4 regions of the Streptomyces asoensis genome follow, and region 2 is predicted to be linked to each of the others. Evidence: riboswitches for the same ligand, from Rfam matches in the RefSeq annotation. Region 2 holds a riboswitch; each other region holds the start of a gene.
The links. Region 2 has a riboswitch for cobalamin ahead of G9272_RS14300 (prenyltransferase/squalene oxidase repeat-containing protein). Riboswitches for the same ligand answer to the same signal wherever they lie in the genome.
Positions count from the first base shown of each region.

Region 1: another riboswitch for cobalamin. It lies ahead of G9272_RS35395 (ABC transporter substrate-binding protein); the one in region 2 lies ahead of G9272_RS14300 (prenyltransferase/squalene oxidase repeat-containing protein).
Region 3: another riboswitch for cobalamin. It lies ahead of metE (5-methyltetrahydropteroyltriglutamate--homocysteine S-methyltransferase); the one in region 2 lies ahead of G9272_RS14300 (prenyltransferase/squalene oxidase repeat-containing protein).
Region 4: another riboswitch for cobalamin. It lies ahead of G9272_RS11470 (cobalamin biosynthesis protein); the one in region 2 lies ahead of G9272_RS14300 (prenyltransferase/squalene oxidase repeat-containing protein).

Region 1 covers NZ_CP049838.1:7,919,999-7,925,093, reverse strand. Annotated here, with positions in the region: gene aceB (malate synthase A) at 1-1,176, shown strand, start outside; gene G9272_RS35405 (SelT/SelW/SelH family protein) at 1,199-1,486, opposite strand; gene G9272_RS35400 (HipA family kinase) at 1,483-2,397, opposite strand; cobalamin riboswitch at 2,533-2,685, shown strand; gene G9272_RS35395 (ABC transporter substrate-binding protein) at 2,773-3,846, shown strand; gene G9272_RS35390 (FecCD family ABC transporter permease) at 3,843-4,895, shown strand; gene G9272_RS35385 (ABC transporter ATP-binding protein) at 4,892-5,095, shown strand, end outside.
Region 2 covers NZ_CP049838.1:3,182,716-3,187,810, forward strand. Annotated here, with positions in the region: gene G9272_RS14285 (hypothetical protein) at 1-475, shown strand, start outside; gene G9272_RS14290 (MBL fold metallo-hydrolase) at 1,186-2,235, shown strand; gene G9272_RS14295 (phosphotransferase) at 2,323-3,033, opposite strand; adenosylcobalamin-variant (AdoCbl-variant) riboswitch at 3,136-3,207, shown strand; gene G9272_RS14300 (prenyltransferase/squalene oxidase repeat-containing protein) at 3,341-4,576, shown strand; gene G9272_RS14305 (SCO2322 family protein) at 4,573-5,095, shown strand, end outside.
Region 3 covers NZ_CP049838.1:8,864,764-8,869,858, forward strand. Annotated here, with positions in the region: gene metF (methylenetetrahydrofolate reductase [NAD(P)H]) at 1-747, opposite strand, end outside; gene metE (5-methyltetrahydropteroyltriglutamate--homocysteine S-methyltransferase) at 880-3,198, opposite strand; cobalamin riboswitch at 3,365-3,595, opposite strand; partial or broken gene G9272_RS39435 (3-hydroxyacyl-CoA dehydrogenase family protein) at 3,798-4,091, opposite strand; partial or broken gene G9272_RS39440 (DUF2083 domain-containing protein) at 4,096-4,473, shown strand; gene G9272_RS39445 (nuclear transport factor 2 family protein) at 4,532-4,984, opposite strand.
Region 4 covers NZ_CP049838.1:2,564,677-2,569,771, forward strand. Annotated here, with positions in the region: gene G9272_RS11455 (lysozyme) at 1-308, shown strand, start outside; gene G9272_RS11460 (inorganic phosphate transporter) at 462-1,715, shown strand; gene G9272_RS11465 (hypothetical protein) at 1,750-1,971, shown strand; cobalamin riboswitch at 2,103-2,242, shown strand; gene G9272_RS11470 (cobalamin biosynthesis protein) at 2,344-3,342, shown strand; gene G9272_RS11475 (cobyric acid synthase) at 3,339-4,871, shown strand; gene cobN (cobaltochelatase subunit CobN) at 4,868-5,095, shown strand, end outside.

The sequences.
Region 1 (5,095 bases), 4.7 Mb from region 2:
TCGTACGCCCTGAAGGACGCGGGCGAGCTCGCCACCGTCGTCATGCGCCCGCGCGGCTGGCATCTGAACGAGCGTCACCTCGTCGACGCGGACGGCCGTCAGGTCCCCGGCGCCCTGGTCGACTTCGGCCTCTACTTCTTCCACAACGCCCAGCGCCTGCTCGACCTCGGCAAGGGCCCGTACTTCTACCTCCCGAAGACGGAGTCGCACCTGGAGGCCCGCCTCTGGAACGAGGTGTTCGTCTTCGCGCAGGACCACGTCGGCATCCCGCAGGGCACCGTCCGTGCCACCGTGCTCATCGAGACGATCACGGCCGCGTACGAGATGGACGAGATCCTGTACGAACTCCGCGACCACGCCTCCGGGTTGAACGCGGGCCGCTGGGACTACCTGTTCTCCATCGTCAAGAACTTCCGTGACGGCGGCGCCAAGTTCGTCCTCCCGGACCGCAACGCGGTCACGATGACCGCCCCGTTCATGCGGGCGTACACCGAACTCCTCGTCCGCACCTGCCACAAGCGCGGCGCGCACGCGATCGGCGGTATGGCGGCCTTCATCCCGTCCCGCCGCGACGAGGAGGTCAACAAGGTCGCCTTCGAGAAGGTCAAGGCGGACAAGGACCGCGAGGCGAACGACGGTTTCGACGGGTCGTGGGTGGCCCACCCGGACCTGGTGCCGATCGCCATGGCCTCCTTCGACGCCGTGCTCGGCGACCGGCCGAACCAGAAGGACCGGCTGCGCGAGGACGTCGACGTCAAGGCGGCCGACCTGATCGCCGTCGACTCGCTGGAGGCCCGGCCGACCTACCCGGGCCTGGTCAACGCCGTGCAGGTCGGCATCCGTTACATCGAGGCCTGGCTGCGCGGCCTGGGCGCGGTCGCCATCTTCAACCTGATGGAGGACGCGGCCACCGCCGAGATCTCCCGCTCGCAGATCTGGCAGTGGATCAACGCGGGGGTGGAGTTCGAGCACGACGGGACCACGGTGAAGGCCACGCCCGAGCTGGCCCGCGAGGTCGCCGCCGGGGAACTGGCCGCGATCCGCGCGGAGATCGGCGAGGAGGCCTTCGCGGCCGGCCACTGGCAGCAGGCGCACGACCTGCTGCTGACGGTCTCCCTCGACGACGACTACGCGGACTTCCTCACCCTGCCGGCGTACGCGCAGCTGAGGGGCTGAGCACCGGCACCGGCCGGAAGGCTCACCTCTCCGAGTGGCCCAGGGACTTTCCCGGGGCCACTCGGTCACGTACGAGCTTCTTCACCGCGGTCGGTTCCGGGAAGCCCTGTTCGCGGCGGTCCCAGATCACCTCGTCGTCCACCCGGACGACGAAGACCCCGCCCTTGCCGGGCTTCAGGGCCAGCTCCGTCAGCTCCGCCTCGAAGGTCGTGAGCAGCTCCTGCGCCAGCCAGGCCGCGCGCGGCAGCCAGCGGCACTGGGTGCAGTACTCGATCTCGACCCGCCCGCTCGCGTCACTCAGTTCGCTCATCCGAGGTGCACCGACCAATCCTGTTCCGCGGCCGGCTTGCCGTGCAGGTCGGGAACCCGCTTCAGCCAGTCGGGCCGTCCTTGCCGCGTCCTCGCCGCGCGCCGGGCCTCGTCGGCGGCGAGCTCCTCCGGGGCGGGGAAGTCGGTGGGAAGCCAGGCCGCGGAGGCCCGCACGCGCGCGTGGAGGTAGCGCACGTACGCCTCCCGGACCGCGTCCGGGGTCGCGAACCCCGCTTCGCCGGTCAGCCAGGCGTCCGGTACCTCCGCCACGATCCGGCGCAGCAGCTCCTCGGTCACCCTGGGCGCCAGCTCGGCGTCGGCCGCCCGGGTGTCCGGGGCGCAGCGGCCGAGGGCGTGGTGACGGAAGTCGTAGCGCTTCTCGGGGTCGGCGCCGTCCCAGCGGTGGTGGAAGACGAGGGCGGCGCCGTGGTCGATGAGCCACAGCCGGGGCGGGACGGTGCCGAACGTCGGCCAGACCATCAGGTTGGAGCTGTGGACCGTCCGGTCGACGTTCACGGTCAGGGCGTCCAGCCAGACGATCCTCCCGGCGTCCAGCGGCTCCACCGGGAAGGCCTCGGCGACCTCCGGCGTGAAGTCCTCCGCACCCGGCAGGAAGTCCATCCCGAGGTTGATCCCCGCGCTCGCGGCGTGCAGGTCCCGTACCTCCTGGTGCGGTTCGTGCTCCGCGATCGCCGGGTCGAAGTGGACCAGGACCAGCTCGGGAAAGCGCAGCCCGAGGGCGCGTGCCAGCTCGCCGACGATCACCTCGGCGACGAGCGCCTTGCGGCCCTGCGCGGAGCCCGTGAACTTCACGACGTAGGTGCCCAGGTCGTCGGCCTCGACGACGGCGGGCACGGAGCCGCCCGCCCGCAGCGGAGCGAGGTAGCGGGTCGCTGTGACCTCGGTCAGCATGACTCTCTCCCTCTGGCCTGAATGAGCATAGTAACCAGGCACGGCAGCCGACGAGAGTGCCCGAGTCACCGTGCGAAAAGGCCCCCGGGCGGCCTCGGCGGCGTGTGGTAGCTTGCCAAGGCCAGTCGAACCCATGTGCGCACGCGAGTGTGTACGGGTCAGGGAATCCGGTGCGAATCCGGAGCTGACGCGCAGCGGTGAGGGCGACGGGCGGGGCAACGGCCACTGGACGGCGTACGCGGTCCGGGAAGGCGCCTCGTCCGGGTGACCCCGAGTCCGAAGACCTGCTGGCGACCCCCGCCGCCGGGAGACGGCCGGGGGGAGCACCGTACGACCGGGCTTCGCGCATGAGCCCTCGACGCCGAAGGAAACCCTGTGCCGTTCGCACGCCCCGTCCGCCCTGCCCGCCCTGCCGTGCTGCTCCTGGCCGGTGTCCTGCTGCTGGCCGGCTGCGGTTCCCCGGGCTCGTCGGGCTCCTCCGGTTCGACGGGCTCCTCCGGTTCGACGGGGAAGGGCGGGGCCGCCGGCCATCCGGTCCGGCTCGACAACTGCGGGCAGGAAGTCGAGGTCGACAGCCCTCCGCGGCGGGCCGTCTCCCTCAACCAGGGCACGACCGAGATCATGCTCTCCCTCGGGCTGGCCGACCGCATGGTGGGCACCGCGACCTGGACCGACCCGGTGGCCGAGGGCCTGGAGAAGGCGAACGCGAAGGTGAAGCGCCTCGCCGACAACGCCCCCTCCTTCGAGACGGTCCTGGACACCGAACCCGACTTCGTCGCCGCCTCCTTCGCCTCCACCCTCGGCAAGGGCGGGGTCGCCCCGCGCGAGCAGTTCGACAAGCTCGGCGTGCCCACCTACCTCTCCCCCTCCGACTGCGTCGGCAAGGACAACAGCGGCGACGGCGACGGCGTCCGCACCGAGCCGCTGACCATGGACGCGGTCTACGGCGAAGTCCGCGACCTGGCGCAGGTCTTCGGCGTCCAGGAGCGCGGCGAGCGGCTCGTGGCCGGGCTGAAGAGCCGGGTGACCGGGGCCACCGCCGGCCTCGACGCCCGGGGCGTCACCCTCATGTACTGGTTCGCCAACTCCCAGTCCCCGTACCTCGCGGGCTGCTGCGGCGCTCCGGGCATCGTCACCGACGCGCTCGGCGCGAAGAACGCCTTCGACGACACCAAGGAGGAGTGGCCCCAGGTCAACTGGGAGACCGTCGCCGACCGCGACCCCGACCTCCTCGTCATCGGCGATCTGACCCGTAAGGAGCAGACGGCCGAGACCGCCGCCAAGAAGATCGAGTTCCTGGAGTCGAACCCGGTCACCAAGAACATGACCGCGGTGAAGAAGAAGCGGTACGTGCTGCTGTCCGGACAGGCCATGAACCCGACCGTCAGGACCGTCGAGGGCATCGAGAAGGTCGCGGCGGCGCTGCGCAGTCACGGCCTCGCGGGATGACCGGCGCGCCGTCGGCGTCCCTGGCCGCGGCAGTGGGCGGCCTGCGCCGCGCGCTGCTGTGGTCGTCCGGTCTCGCGCTGCTGTGCGCCTCGGTCGCCGTGGCCATCACCATCGGCCCCGCGGACATCGCCGTCGGTGACGTGTGGTCCGCGGTCGCGGCCCATCTCGGCTGGGGACAGGCGGAGTTGACACCCCTGCGGGACGGCATCGTGTGGAACCTGCGGCTGCCGCGCACCCTGCTCGCCGCGGTGTGCGGCGCCGGTCTCGCGGTGTGCGGGGCCGTGATGCAGTCCCTGCTGCGCAACCCGCTCGCCGACCCCTTCGTCCTCGGGGTCTCCTCCGGCGCCTCGACCGGCGCGGTGCTGGTCGTCGTCCTCGGCGCGGGCGGCGGCCTCCTGTCGGTCTCCGGTGGCGCGTTCCTCGGCGCGCTGGTCTCCTTCGCGCTGGTGCTGCTGCTCAGCCACACCCTCGGCGGCACCACGGACCGGGTGGTCCTCGCCGGAGTCGCCGCCATGCAGCTGTTCTCCGCGCTCACCTCCTTCGTCGTGATGACGGCCGCCGACGCGGAGACCACCCGCGGAATCCTGTTCTGGCTGCTCGGTTCGCTCAGCGGCGCCGACTGGACGGACGTGACCGCCGGCGCGGCCGCGCTGGTCGTGGCGCTGGTGGTCTGCCTGGGCCACGCCAGAACCCTGGACGCGTTCGCCTTCGGGCAGGACGCGGCCCTCTCCCTCGGTGTCTCCGTCGCCCGCACCCGTCTGGTGCTGCTGTGCACCACCGCGCTGCTCACCGCCGCCCTGGTGAGTTCGGCCGGGGCGATCGGCTTCGTCGGTCTGGTGCTCCCGCACGCCGCACGCGTCCTCACCGGCCCCGGCCACACCCGGTTGCTGCCCGCCACCGCCCTGACCGGCGCGGTGTTCCTGGTCTGGGTCGACACCCTCGCCCGCACCGTGCTCGACCCGCAGGAGGTGCCGGTGGGCGTGGTGACCTCCCTCATCGGTGTCCCGGCGTTCGTCGCCGTCCTGTACCGCGCGAAGGGCACCCGATGACCGGCTCCGACACGACCGGCTCACAGACGACCGGCTCCGAGGGGCTGCGCGCCGACCGGGTCACCCGCGCCGCCGGCGGCACCCTGATCCTCGACGGGGTCAGCCTGACGCCCCGCCCCGGCGCCGTCACCGGCCTGCTCGGCCCGAACGGCTCGGGCAAGTCCACCCTGCTGCGTCTGCTCGCCGGCGTGCTCGCCCCG
Region 2 (5,095 bases):
CGACAAAGGCGGCAACGGCGTGCTCGGCAGGGGGCACAACGGCATTCTCGGAGACGGGAGAGGCGGAGGTGGCAGTGGCGTCGTAGGGGTAAGTGAGACAGGAGACGGCGTTCTGGGGATCGGGAAGATTTCCGCCAAGGCGGGCGTGGCTGGCGTCAACGATAACGGCGGCAACGGCATATTGGGCAGGGGTCGCAACGGCATAGTGGCTCAGACCAACGCCCCCGGGGGAAAGGCGGGCGTCTTCGAGGGAGACGTCGAGGTCTCCGGCAAGCTCAGGGTTGCCGGAACTGATATCAAGCAGGCGATATCTGATCTCCAGCAGCAGACGTCGTCAACATCTGGCCTTCACCAGCTCGTCAACAATCTTCAGCAGCAGCTCTCTTCTCTCCAGCAGAAGCAAGCCAGCGATGTAGAGGGTATTGCTGTTAGCTTGGCGACTCTCGCGGCCCGTATCACTGCTCTCGGAGGCTGACAAGGTTACGTGCCGCAGTCGGGCCAGATCAGACGGTGAGTCAGGGTCGACGACAAGCGCCCCAGTCGAGACCAGCAACGGCCTGGGCTCCCATTGCCCGAGTGACCTGCCTGCGCTCTCAGCCCGTTACGTCCGCTCTTAAAAGGTTGACGTCTCCCCAACGCAAGGAGCGCCCTTCCTGGGCCATCCTTGAGCCGTGGAAGGGCGCTCAACGATGACCAACGTCGACAGCTACCGACAGCTCAGCAGCAGGTCAGGATGCTGATCGTTTAGACGGCCGCAGGTCACGGCCATCGACGATCAGTTGTGGCTGTGCTGAGCGATTGGCCCGCGGCAAGACTTGCAGACTCGTTTGGCGAGGCCCCGGGGCCTCGCCAAGACAGAGGGACAGCGTGGCTGAGGCCGGTGGGGGTGCGGCGAGGCATACGCGCGCCTGGTCGGTTGGCCGGCCCGGCGTCGTGGCGGGCTTTCGTCGGCTGAGGTTCACGCGGGTGTTCTCGATGGAGCCACCAGCGGGCGGGCGAGCGATTCGCGACGATCAACGCTGGGCCGTCTCTGGGCCGTCCGGCAGTGACCAACGTCGACAGCCAGCGACAGCTAGCGCCCACATCAGCGCAGGTCAGCCCAACGCCGCACGTCAGCAGTCGACTTGGGCACCTATTGAAACCAGTTCTAGTTATAGTGGACAATGGCCGTGTGACGGAGGGCAGATGAAGAGCAGTCAGGGCGAACCCACCACGTACGACCACGGCGGCGGTGTCCGCTCGCTCCGGGTGCCCATCCCGGACAACCCGCTGGGCCACACCCTGGTGTACGTCGTCGACACCGACCGTGGGCCGGTCCTGATCGACACGGGCTGGGACGACCCGGCGTCCTGGGAGGCGCTGACCGCCGGGCTGACCTCGTGCGGCACGTCCGTCGCGGAGCTGTACGGAGTCGTGATCACCCACCACCACCCCGACCACCACGGCCTGTCCGGCCAGGTGCGGGAGGCCTCCGGGGCGTGGGTGGCGATGCACGCGGCGGACACCTCGATCGTGCGGCGGACCCGCGAGACGAGGCCCGAGCGCTGGTACACGTACATGGCGGCCAAGCTCACCGCCGCCGGCGCGCCGGAGGAGCACATCGCCCCGCTCCGTACGCCCCCCGCCCGTCGTCGCCCCTTCCCCGGTCTGGCGCCCGCCCTCCCCGACCGCGAGATCGTCCCCGGCGAGCTCCTCGACCTGCCCGGCCGCCGTCTGCGCGCGATCTGGACGCCGGGCCACACCCCCGGCCATGTCTGCCTGCACCTGGAGGAGGACCACCCCTCTCGACTCCCGGGCCACGGACGCCTGTTCTCCGGCGACCACCTGCTGCCGGAGATCACCCCGCACATCGGCCTGTACGAGGATCCCGACGACGCCACCGTCACCGACCCCCTCGGCGACTACCTCGACTCCCTCGAACGCGTCGGCCGGCTCGCCCCAGCGGAGATTCTCCCTGCCCACCAGTACGCCTTCACCGACGCGCCTTTCCGGGTACGGGAGTTGCTCACCCACCACGAGGACCGTCTCACCGGTCTGCTCGCCCTCCTCGCCACCCCGCTCACCCCGTGGCAGCTCGCGGAACGCATGGAGTGGAACCGCCCCTGGCCGCAAATCCCCTACGGTTCACGGAACATCGCGGTCTCGGAGGCCGAGGCCCATCTACGGCGGCTGGTGAAGCAGGGACGCGCGGAGGCGGTGACCGGGAGCGATCCGGTGACCTACGTGGCGGTGTAGATCGCTCGCGGCGGGCGAGGGCCCCTTGATACCAACGCGGACATCGCCTTCGTGACCGCGGACATGACGGTCTGGCGGGCGGCCTAGTCAGCGGCCCGCCGTCGACCTGATCAACTCGGCTGCCGGTACGAGGAGTTCCGTCTCCTCGCGGCTCATCGTCGGGTTGGCCGCCCGCCTCCGCAGGGCCTCCGCCAGGCCCTCCTCGGTGAGGTCGGAGGGGTCGGCGAGCAGCGCGGTCAGCATCGCCCGCGCCGGATCGGCGATGGGCTGGGGAGAGACGGCCACCTGGGCGAGGATCACCGCGGACATGCCCCAGTCGAGCCCGGGGTGGCCCTCCTCCGCGTTGGCCCAGTCGATGACCCGGGGGCCGTCGGGAGTGAGGATCACGTTGTCCGGGTGGAGGTCCAGGTGCAGGATGCCGGCGTCGGCCGAGATCCGTCCCGGCAGGGCGTGCAGCTCGCGCAGCAGCCGGGCGAGGACGGCCCCCGCCTCCTCGGCGTCCAGCGTGCCCGCCCCGAACGCCTGGAGCATCGTCGGCCCGTCCAGCCGCTCCATCACCAGGTCGGAGCGGGAGCCGGAGGGCCGTACGGCGGGCGCCGGGTAGCCGTGCTCGCGCACGTGCGTCATCACCGCCGCGAGGGCGGCCGAGTCCTCCCAGCCCTCCCGGTCGCGGCGCAGCACCCACGCGTCGTCGATCTCGTACACGTCGGCCGTTCGGCCCGAGCCGAGCAGCCGGCCCGGCGGCCCGCCCGGCACCGCGGCCGGGAGCCCGCCCGGCGCTCTCCCCGTATCGGTCATGGTCAGAACATATCGGGGGCTCCCGCCCCGTCAGGGGCGCTTTCACAACCGCCCCTCAGGCGCCCGGCTACCTGCCGGTAGAGTGGCCGCGTCGTCATCACGCCCGTACAGGGGGAAGCCGGTGCAATTCCGGCGCTGACCCGCAACCGTCACAGCCGGATCGCCCGGTACGGGACCGTGACCGGCTCACGTGCGTCGGCAGGCCCGCCGGCGCACGGCACCGTCGAGGTATACGGAGCCGAGCCGCCGGGATGTCCCGTGCTGCCCGCTGCGTGACCTCCCCGACCGGGAGAGGCACCCGCCGATCATGAACATCCGCCGCAGCGCCGCTGCTCTGGCAGCCGCCACCGTCGTGCTGGGTGCCGCCGTCCCCGCCGTCGCCGCCACCCCGTCCCCCACCCCGTCGGTGGCGATACCCGACGGGCTGTACGGCACCACCGACCCGACGTACGACGGTGTCTGGCGCCAGTCGCTGGCCCTGCTCGCGCAGCGGACCACGGGTGTCACCCCCGCCGACCGGGCCGTGGCCTGGCTGACCGGGCAACAGTGCGCGACCGGCGCCTTCGCCGCGTTCCGCGCGGACACCGCCAAGGCGTGCGACGCCAAGCTGATGGTGGACACCAACAGCACGGCGGCGGCCGTCCAGGCGCTGGCCGCGCTGGGTGGCCACCAGGCCGAGACCGGGAAGGCCGTCACCTGGCTGAAGTCGGTCCAGAACGCCGACGGCGGCTGGGGCTACACCCCCGGCGGCGCGAGCGACGCGAACTCGACCTCCGTCGTGGCGGGCGCGCTGGCGGCGGCCGGGCAGCAGCCCGCGCAGGTGAAGAAGGCCGGCAAGTCGCCGTACGACGCTCTCGTGAAGCTCTCCGTCCCGTGCGACAAGGACGGCGGCGGCGCGTTCGCGTACCAGCCGGACAAGAAGGGCGGCCTCGCGGCCAACGCGGACGCGACGGCGGCGGGCGTGCTCGGCGCCCTCGGCAAGGGGTTCGTGACGACGGCCGGCAAGACGTCGGCGGCCCCCACCTGCGACTCCGCCGCCGCGGCCACCCCGAGCGGACTCGCCCGCAACGGCGCGGCCTACCTCGCCGGAGCGGTCGCCGACAACGGTTACCTGAAGTCCGCCCTCCCCGGCGCCGAGGACCAGCCCGACTACGGCAACACCGCCGACGCCGTCGTCGCCCTCGCCGCGCAGGGTGCGACCGAGCAGGCGGCGAAGCCCCTCGCCTGGCTCGAGCAGAACTCCGCGGCCTGGGCGAAGCAGAGCGGCCCCGCCGCCTACGCCCAGCTGGTCTTCGCGGCACACGCCACGGGCGCCGACCCCCGCCACTTCGGCGGCGCCGACCTCGTCGCGCAGCTCAACGCGACGGGCCCGACCCCGCAGGCCACGACGAAGGCCACCGATCAGGCCGCCGACGCCGACGCCGACAAGAAGGACGACTCGGATTCCGGTTACGGCGTCTGGTGGATCGTCGGCGTCTTCCTCGTAGCCGGTGTCGGCATCGGCTTCCTGATCAGCGGCCGTGGCAGGAAGCAGCAGCCGTGACGCGCCGGTGCGCCGCCCTCGTCCTGGCCGCGCTGCTGCTGTCGCTGACCGGCGCGGTGCAGTCGGCCCAGGCGGCCGGCTACCGCTACTGGTCCTTCTGGGACCGCTCCGGCGACGGCTGGACGTACGCCACCCAGGGCCCGTCCACCGCCCGCCCCGCCGACGGCGACGTCCAGGGCTTCCGGTTCGCGGTGAGCGCGGACTCCCAGGACGCCTCGCAGCCGCGCGGCGCGGCCTCCTTCACGGCGATCTGCGCGAAGACGCCCGCCCGGGACGACACGAAGCGGGTGGCCCTGGTCATCGACTTCGGCACGGCGGCGGACGCGCCGAGCGGCGAGACCCCGCCGTCACCGCGCACGGCCTGCGCCCGGGTCTCGCCCGACGCGACGACGGCCGAGGCCCTCGCCTCGGTCGCCAGACCCCTGCGCTACGACACGAACGCCCTGCTGTGCGCGATCGCGGGATATCCGCGGACGGGCTGCGGCGAGCAGGTGTCCGGGCAGGCGCCGGGGACGGACG
Region 3 (5,095 bases), 5.7 Mb from region 2:
GAGCATGCGCTCGGCCAGTCGGGCCGGGACGGCGGCGGTGGAGAGAGTGGGAATGCGTCGCAGTGAGCGGATGGTGGTGACCGGCATGATCTCCGGGATGATCGGCGTCTCACAGCCGGCCGCCGTCACACGGTCGCGGAAGCGCAGGTAGTCCTCGACGTCGAAGAACATCTGGGTGACGGCATAGTCCGCTCCGGCCCGGCACTTGGCGACGAAATGGCGGATGTCGCTGTCCCGGTCGGAGGAACGCGGGTGCATCTCGGGGAAAGCGGCGACGCCGACGCAGAAGTTCCCGGACTCCCTGATCAGGCTGACCAGTTCGGCCGCGTACCGGATACCCGACGGATGCCTGGTCCAGGGGCCGAGCGGGTCACCGGGCGGGTCTCCGCGCAGAGCGAGAATGTTGCGCACGCCCTGGTCGGCGTAGTGGCCGAGAATGTTGCGCAGCTCGGCGACGCTGTGGTCGACCGCGGTGAGGTGGGCGACAGGGGTGAGGGTGGTCTCCTGGGCGATCCGCCCGGTGATGTCGACGGTCCGGCCTCGCGTCGAGCCGCCGGCACCGTACGTCACGGAGACGAAAGCGGGCGACAGGGCCTCCAGCCGGCGGATCGCGGTCCAGAGTCCGGCTTCGGCCGCCGCGTCGCGAGGCGGCATGAATTCGAACGAGTAGGAGCGGCCACCTCGTGCGAGGAGGTCGCGAATGGATACTGCGCTGTCTGCTCTTGTGCTGGGGATACCGAGCGCCATGTGAACAAGCCGTCCGATCGTCGCAGTTCGTGGACTGTCGACCTGCTGATGCTGTCTCCGATGCCGATGCCGATGCCGGGGGAGGACGGCGAGTGCTTCCTCCCCCGGCCTGCTCGGCCGCTCGGCCTGCCGTCAGGGCGCGGAGAGTTCCTCACGGACCGTGCGGGCGGCGGCGACCAGGTTCTCCAGCGAGGCGCGGGTCTCGGGCCAACCGCGGGTCTTCAGGCCGCAGTCGGGGTTGACCCAGAGACGCTCGGCGGGAATGGCCCTGAGGCCGGTACGGAGCAGCTCGGCGGCCTCCTCGGCGCTCGGGACGCGGGGGGAGTGGATGTCGTAGACGCCCGGTCCGGCCTCGCGCGGGTAGCCGTGCGCGGCGAGTTCGCGGGCGACCTGCATGTGGGAGCGGGCGGCTTCGAGGCTGATGACGTCGGCGTCGAGGTCGTCGATGGCCTGGACGATGTCCCCGAACTCGGCGTAGCACATGTGGGTGTGGATCTGCGTGTCCGGACGCACTCCGCCGGTGCTGAGCCGGAACGCCTCGGTGGCCCAGGCCAGGTAGGCCGGGCGGTCGACGGTCCGCAGCGGCAGGGTCTCGCGCAGCGCGGGTTCGTCCACCTGGATCACCGAAGTCCCGCCCGTCTCCAGGTCGTCGACCTCGTCGCGCAGGGCGAGGGCGACCTGGCGGGCGGTGTCGCCGAGGGGCTGGTCGTCGCGGACGAAGGACCAGGCGAGCATGGTGACGGGGCCGGTGAGCATGCCCTTGACCGGGCGGTCGGTGAGGGACTGGGCGTACGTCGTCCAGCGCACGGTCATCGGTTCGGGGCGGGAGATGTCGCCGGCCAGGATCGGCGGGCGGACGTAGCGGGTGCCGTAGGACTGCACCCAGCCGTGCTCCGTGGCCAGGTACCCGGTGAGCTGCTCGGCGAAGTACTGGACCATGTCGTTGCGTTCGGGCTCGCCGTGCACGAGGACGTCCAGTCCGGCCTTCTCCTGGAAGGAGACGACGTCCTGGATCTCGGCCCTGATGCGCTCCTCGTAGCCGGCGGTGTCGATCCGGCCGGTGCGCAGGTCGGCGCGGGCGGTGCGCAGTTCGCCGGTCTGCGGGAAGGAGCCGATGGTGGTGGTCGGCAGGAGGGGCAGGCCGAGGTGGGCGCGTTGGGCCGCGGCCCGCTCGGCGTACGGCTGGGAGCGGCGGGCGTCGGTGTCCCTGACGGCGGCGGCGCGGGCGCGGACGGCCGGGTCGTGGGTGATGGGGGAGTTGGCCCGGGCGGCGAGGTCGGCCCGGTTCGCGGCCAGTTCGCCCGTGATCGCGTCGGTGCCGAGGGCCAGGCCCCTGGCGAGGGCGACGACTTCGGCGGTCTTCTGGCGGGCGAAGGCCAGCCAGCGCCGGATCTGCGGCTCGATGTCCCGCTCCAGGGCCGTGTCGAGGGGCACGTGGAGCAGCGAGCAGGAGGCGGCCACGTCGACCCGGTCGGCCAGCCCGAGCAGGGTTCCGAGGGTGGCGAGGGACTTCTCCAGATCGTTGATCCAGACGTTGCGGCCGTTGACGACACCGGCGATCAGCCGCTTGCCGGGCAGGCCGCCCACGGCCGCGAGGGCGTCGAGGTTGGCGGCTGCGGCGTCGGTGAAGTCCAGGGCGAGCCCGTCGACGGGGGCCTTGGCCAGGACCGGCAGGGCGTCGCCGAGCCGGTCGAAGTAGGAGGCGACCAGGAGCTTGGGCCGGTCGGTGAGGGCGCCGAGATCGCGGTAGGCGCGGGCGGCGGCGTCCAGTTCGGCCGGGGTGCGGTCCTGGACGAGGGCGGGCTCGTCCAGCTGTGCCCACTCGGCGCCGGCCGCGCGCAGGTCGGCGAGGACCTCGGCGTACACCGGCAGCAGCCGGTCCAGCAGGGTGAGCGGCTCGAAGTCCGCGGGCACGCCCGGGGCGGGCTTGGCGAGCAGCAGGTAGGTGACCGGGCCGACCAGCACCGGGCGGGCGCCCAGCCCGAGGGCGAGGGCCTCCCCGAGCTCGGCGACCTGCTTGGCCGGATCGGCCGTGAAGACGGTGTACGGGCCCAACTCGGGCACCAGGTAGTGGTAGTTGGTGTCGAACCACTTGGTCATCTCGAGCGGCGCGACGTCCTGGGTGCCGCGTGCCATGGCGAAGTAGCCGTCGAGCGGATCGGTGGCGACGGCGGCGCGGTGGCGGCCGGGGATCGCGCCGACCATGACGGTGGTGTCCAGGACGTGGTCGTAGTACGAGAAGTCGCCGGTCGGGACCTCGTCGATGCCGGCGTCGGCGAGCTGCCGCCAGTTGGCGGCGCGCAGTTCGGCGGCGGTGGTTCGGAGGGCGTCGGCGGTGACGCGGCCCTTCCAGTAGCCCTCGATGGCCTTCTTCAGTTCCCGGTTCGGGCCCTGGCGGGGGTAGCCGTACACGGTGGCCCGTGCTGCCGCGGCTGCGGACTTCGCTGTCACGGAAATCTCCTTCGCGAGACATCTCCCTGGGATCCCGGGACGGGACGCGAGCGCGAAGGGGTGACGAACCGGACGGAACCGACCTCGCGCGGCACAGCGCGGTCATCCGCCTGATATGTACGCCGACCCGCCCACGAGGTCACCGGGATCTCCGCGCACGAGTCCTTTCGTGCGCGGGCAACGGGCAGGTCTTCGGACTCACGGGCACGTCTCGTCGTACAAGGGTCGTACGAGACACCTACTGGCCGTCGCTTCCCAGACCCTGTTCGTGGGTCCAGTGCGTATGACGGCGTCGTTCCCGCTCACCGCTGCGGGGCAGTCCCGGATTTCCACCGGGTTCCCTCTTGCGACGCATCCCGCCTGGCGGACGGGGCGAACCAGCTGCACCCGCCAGCCTAGGGGGCAGTCCTTTGGTGCGGCGGATCACGTCCGGCATTCGGATGGTGAGGTGGAACACGCGTTCGGCATGCTTGGAATGCGCGGAGAGCGGGAAGCGCCGCACTCGCGCTTCCCGCCCGTCGCCTGGGCACAACCGCCGGATCCCTCGACCGGCGGTACGGCCCGGGCCTCTCGGCCCGGTCGCGCCAGGGTGCTCGGTCCCGGCCGTACACCTGGAATCCCCGGCCGGTCTTGCGGCCCAGCAACCCGGCTTCCACCATCTGCCGGAGCAGCGGGGGCGGAGCGTGGAGGGGTTCCTTGAACTCGTCGTACAGGGACTCCGCGATGGAGGCCACGGTGTCCAGGCCGATCAGGTCCGCCGGCTTCAGCGGGCCCACGGGGTGGGCGCAGCCCAGTTCCATACCGGCGGCGATGTCGGCGGCGGTGGCGAAGCCGGACTCCGCCATCCGGACGGCCGCCAGCAGATACGGCACGAGCAGCGCGTTGACGACGAAGTGTGGCACCTGCCCGCTCTGGAACGTCTACGAGGCGTTCGCCGTGCCCGGCCGCATCCACGTCCAGGTCGCCGAAATGCCCGACGGACAACGCTACTTGTGGACGGCCCGCGCGATCACCCGGCACCGTGGCGGCTGGGGCGAACCCGGCAAGACCTTCGCCGTCGGCCTCGGCTGCGAGATCCGCCACGCCCACCGGCTCGTCCACTCCGACGGACTCGACCTCGCCAACGCCTCCGCCGCCACCCCCATCGGCATGGGCTGCCGCGTCTGCGAACGCCTCGACCGCCCCCAGCGCGCCGCACCACCCCTCGGGCGGCCGTTGCGGATCGACCAGAACAGCACCACGTTCGTGCCGTACCCGGTACTTCCGCAAGGATGACCACGTCCGAGCGACGGCCGCGTGACCTTCCTCATGCAACCGGTGTCGGCTGGATCTGTCAGGCGAGCTCGGGCGGCTGACCCGTGGTCCACATCGCCTGGACGGACATGCGGCTGATGCGCCAGCCCTCGCGTACGCGCCGGAGTTCGGCCTCCCAGTAGCCGCCCACCGTGAAGAGAGGGTTGGCGCCTTCACCGCGCTGCTGAAGCGTGGCGTCGTGGTGAACGTGCGTCATCAACGCGTTCCAGGACGCCGTGGCTCTCCCCGCCGCAGCTTCGACGTCGACCAGGACATCGGAGGCGATGTGCTGGGTGCGGGCGTACCGCTCGAGTGCCTCCTCGGCGTGCGCCATCGCTTCGACGCCGTCGGCCGCGCCTATCGGTGTCACCGTTCGCACGTCGTCGGTGAGGTAGCCACGGGCCCAGTCACCATCGAACTTCCGCTCGTCCAGGGCTCGGAAGAAGCGGCTGATGAGCGTGCTGATCTCGGTGTGATCCGTCTGCGTGGTCATAGCCAAAGCGTCTGCCCTCAACCGCACTTGAGGTCAAGATCGCAGCAAGTCGGCCTCGGCGGGGCTTCGTCCGAGCGGTCGCCGAGGATCTGCCCCACCACCACGGCGGCA
Region 4 (5,095 bases), 620 kb from region 2:
TGACGAAGGCCCGGATGGTCGCGTGGATCAGGGCCTTCAGCGACGAGGTGCACCGGCTCACCGGCCGTCGCCCGGTGATCTACACGACGACCCACTGGTGGAATCTCTGCACGGGCGGCAGCGACGCCTTCGCCGCGGATCACGCCCTGTGGATCGCCCGTCACCGGGCGTCCGACGCCGGGACACTGCCCGCCGGATGGCCGACGTGGACCTTCTGGCAGTACGCAGACAGCGGCAGTTTGCCGGGTGACCAGAATCTCTTCAACGGCTCCGGGACGCAGCTGCGCAGGCTCGCCAAAGACCGGTGACCGTACGGCGCTTGACCCCGGTCCCGGCGCCGCGACGGAAGACCGCTCCGACCCCTTCGCACAGACACCCGGATGCCCTCCCCAGTTCATCTTCCGTTCACCCAGATTGCTTACGGTCAACGCGCCAATGACTTCGAACGATTGCCTGGGTAAATGGAAAACTTCTCGCTGATCCTCGCGATTGTGGTAGTAACCGCACTCGCGTTCGATTTCACGAACGGTTTCCACGACACCGCCAACGCGATGGCCACCACCATCTCGACCGGTGCACTCAAGCCCAAGGTTGCGGTGGCCATGTCCGCCGCGCTGAACCTTGTGGGAGCTTTCCTCTCGGTGGAGGTCGCCAACACGATCTCCAAGGGTCTCGTCGACGAGACCGGCATCCGTCCCGAGGTCATCTTCGCCGCCCTGGTCGGCGCGATCCTCTGGAACCTGCTGACCTGGCTGGTGGGCCTGCCCTCCAGTTCCTCGCACGCCCTGATGGGCGGTCTGATCGGCGCCACCATCGCCTCGGCCGGCATGGGCGCGGTGCACGGTGACGCCCTGGTCACCAAGGTGCTGATCCCGGCGATCGCGGCACCGATCGTCGCGGGCGTCGCGGCGATGCTCGCGACCCGCCTGTCCTACACCCTCGGCAAGAAGGCCGACGGCAAGGCGGCGGCCAAGGGCTACCGCGCGGGCCAGATCGCCTCGGCCGGCCTGGTCTCCCTCGCCCACGGCACCAACGACGCGCAGAAGACGATGGGCATCATCACCCTGGCCCTGGTGGCCGGCGGTGCCGTGGCCCCCGACTCCGACCCGCCCACCTGGGTCATCCTCTCCGCCGGCCTGGCCATCGCGCTCGGCACCTACCTCGGCGGCTGGCGCATCATCCGCACCATGGGCAAGGGTCTGACCGACCTCCAGCCGCAGCAGGGCTTCGCCGCCCAGACCAGCGCGGCCACGGTCATCCTGGCCTCCTCGCACCTCGGCTTCTCCCTCTCCACCACCCACTCGGTCTCCGGTGCGGTGATGGGCGCGGGACTGGGCCGCAAGGGCGGTGTGGTCCGCTGGTCGACGGCGACCCGGATGTTCGTCGCCTGGGGCCTGACGCTCCCGGCCGCCGCCCTGGTGGGCGCGCTCGCCGAGTCCGTCACCGGCCTGGGCGACTGGGGCACGGCCCTCGTCGCGGTCTTCCTGATCGCCTCCAGCGCGGCCATCTGGAAGATCTCCCGGCGCGAGGTCGTCGACGCCTCGAACGTCAACGAGCCCGAGGAGCCGGCGGGCGTCGTCACGGCGGCGATCGCCGCCGTCACCCCGCCGCCCGCGGGCACCCTGGCCGAGGACCTCACGGACCTGACGGCCACGATCCCCGCCCCGGCCGCGGAGCCGGCGACCCCCGCCGCTCCCCCGGCCGCGACCGTCTGAGCCCGCGCACCCGGTACGAAGGAAGAGAAGCAGCATGAAGATCGACTGGGCAGCCCTGGGTTCCGTCTTCGGCGTCAGCCTCGTGGTCACCGTAGGCCTCGTCGCCCTGTTCACCCTCGGCGTCATGGGCCTGTCGCGGCAGGAACGCGCGTCGGCGCAGGGCGACTCGGCCACCCTCGCGGTGACCGGCGCGTACGCGTGCTTCGCGGCCTGTGCGGCGGCGGTGGCGTACGGGATCTCACTGATCGTCGCCTGACGCACCATCCGAACACCCCAGGGGTGCGGGACGGAACACCGTCCCGCACCCCTTGTCGTTCGCGGCCCCGTCGCCCGGCCCTGTGTGGGGTTCTGCACACTCCAGCCTCGCAGGTCAACAGCAAGTTGACGGCTCTTGCGGGCCGTGGTGGACTGCCCGAGCCATGTACGGCGGCAGAAGAGGAAGCCGGTGCGAATCCGGCGCGGTCCCGCCACTGTCACCGGGGTAGAAACCCCCGGGAGCCAGGAACTCTCGCCGCCGGTCTCGTCGAACCAGGGCGTGGACACCCTGAGTGAGGACATATCGCCATGCTCGCTCGGCCGTTGAGGTACAACACCAGGTCGCTTCCCGACCCCACGGCCGGCTGAGCCGATGCGTGCCGATCGCCTCTACGCGTACGGCGCCGCCACCGGCCTTCTGGGCGACCTGCTGCTCGGCGATCCGCGCCGAGGGCATCCCGTCGCCGCGTTCGGGCGGGCCGCCGGTGCCGTCGAACGGCTGCTGTGGCGGGACCACCGGGGACGCGGTGCCCTGCACGCCGTCGTGTGCGCCGGCGGGGCCGTGGCCCTGGGGGCCGTCGCCGAGCAGGCCGTACGCCGTTCCCCCGCCGCTACCGTCGCTCTCGTCTCCGCCGCCACCTGGGCCGTCGTCGGGGGCAGTTCCCTGGTCCGTGAGGCCCGGGCCGTCGGGCGGGCGCTCGACGCGGGGGACGTCGAGGCCGCCCGGGAGCGGCTGCCGCATCTGTGCGGGCGGGATCCGCAGGCGCTGGACGCCGACGGGATCGCCCGGGCGGTCGTGGAGTCCGTCGCCGAGAACACCTCCGACGCCGTCGTGGGGGCGCTGGTGTGGGGCGCCGTGGGCGGGGTGCCGGGCCTGGTCGGGTTCCGGGCCGTCAACACCCTGGACGCCATGGTCGGTCACCGGTCGCCGAGGTATCTGCGCTACGGCTGGGCCGCCGCCCGGCTCGACGACGTCGCCGGATGGCCGGGAGCCCGGCTGACCGCCGTGCTCGCCGCCGTCGCGGGGGACGATCCGCGGGGCGCCGTACGGGCCTGGCGGGCCGACGCCCACCGGCATCCGAGCCCCAACGCCGGGCCGGTGGAGGCGTCCTTCGCGGGCGCCCTCGGGGTGCGGCTGGGCGGGACCCTGTCGTACGGCGGGCGGGTCGAGCAACGGCCCGTGCTGAACGGCGCGGCCGGGCGGCCCGTCGTCGCGCGGGACATCGAACGTGCCGCGCGGCTCTCCCGCCGCGTCGGTCTGCTCGCGCTCGGCGTCACGGTCGCCGCGCGCCTCGTCGCCACGAGCGTCGTCGCGAGGAGTCAGAGGAACCAGGGAAACCAGGGGAACCAGCTGAAGGGGCGTACGACATGAGCGGGGGTCTCCTCGTCGCCGGCACCACCTCCGACGCCGGTAAGAGCGTCGTCACGGCCGGGATCTGCCGGTGGCTGGTGCGGCAGGGGGTGAAGGTCGCGCCCTTCAAGGCGCAGAACATGTCCCTCAACTCGTTCGTGACGACGGAGGGCGCCGAGATCGGGCGGGCCCAGGCCATGCAGGCCCAGGCCTGCCGGGTGGAGCCGACCGCGCTGATGAACCCCGTGCTGCTCAAGCCGGGCGGTGAGCAGAGCAGTCAGGTCGTGCTCCTCGGCAAGCCGGTGGGCGAGATGAGCGCCCGTGGGTATCACGGGGGGCGGCAGCAGAAACTCCTCGGAACCGTTCTCGACTGCCTCGCCGAGTTGCGGGGCACGTATGACGCGGTGATCTGTGAGGGGGCGGGCAGTCCGGCCGAGATCAATCTGCGGCGGACCGACATCGTGAACATGGGGATCGCGCGGGGCGCGCGGCTGCCCGTGCTCGTGGTCGGCGACATCGACCGCGGGGGCGTCTTCGCCTCCTTCTTCGGCACCGTCGCCCTGCTCTCGCCCGAGGACCAGGAGCTGGTCGCCGGGTTCCTGGTCAACAAGTTCCGGGGAGACGTCTCCCTGCTGGAGCCGGGCCTGGACATGCTGCACGGGCTCACCGGGCGGCGGACGTACGGCGTGCTGCCGTTCCGGCACGGGCTCGGGATCGACGAGGAGGACGGGCTGCGGGTCTCGCTGCGCGGGACCGTGCGGGAGTCGAACACCGCCCCGCCCGTCGGCGAGGACGTGCTGCGGGTCGCCGTCTGCGCCGTCCCGCTCATGTCCAACTTCACGGACGTGGACGCGCTGGCCGCCGAACCCGGCGTCGTCGTGCGGTTCGTGGACCGGCCGGAGGAACTGGCCGACGCCGACCTGGTGGTGATTCCGGGGACCCGGGGGACCGTGCGCGCCCTGGAGTGGCTCCGCGAGCGGGGATTGGCCGAGGCCATCCTCCGCAGGGCCGCCGAGCAGCGGCCCGTCCTCGGCATCTGCGGTGGCTTCCAGCTCCTCGGCGAGCACATCGAGGACGAGGTCGAGAGCCGGCTCGGACAGGTGGAGGGCCTCGGAGTCCTCCCGGTCCGGGTGCGGTTCGCCCGCGAGAAGACCCTCACCCGGCCGGTGGGCGAAGCCCTCGGCGAGCGGGTCGAGGGGTACGAGATCCATCACGGGGTCGCCGATGTCCAGGGGGGCGAGGCGTTCATCTCCGATGACGACGGACACAGCCTGGACGGCTGCCGGGTCGGACAGACCTGGGGCACGCACTGGCACGGCTCACTGGAGTCCGACGGATTCCGGCGGGCCTTCCTGCGCGAGGTGGCGGCCGCCGCGGGCCGTCGTTTCGTGCCCGCCGCCGACACCTCGTTCGCCGGGCTGCGCGAGGAGCAGCTCGACCGGCTCGGCGACCTGATCGAACAGCACGCGGACACCGACGCGCTCTGGCGGCTCATCGAGTCGGGCGCGCCGCAAGGACTGCCTTTCATTCCACCGGGAGCGCCCGCATGAGCACAGTGTTGTTGTTGTCGACCGCCGACACCGATCTGCTGGCGGCCCGGGCCGCTTCCGGCGCCGCGTACCGGATCGGCAACCCCACCCGGGTGGACGTCGCCGGGGAACTCCCCGCGCTCCTCGACGGCGCCGACATCGCGGTCGTCCGGCTGCTCGGCGGCAAGCGTGCCTGGGAGGACGGGCTCGCCGCGCTCAAGGCGTCCGGCGTGCCCACCGTGCTG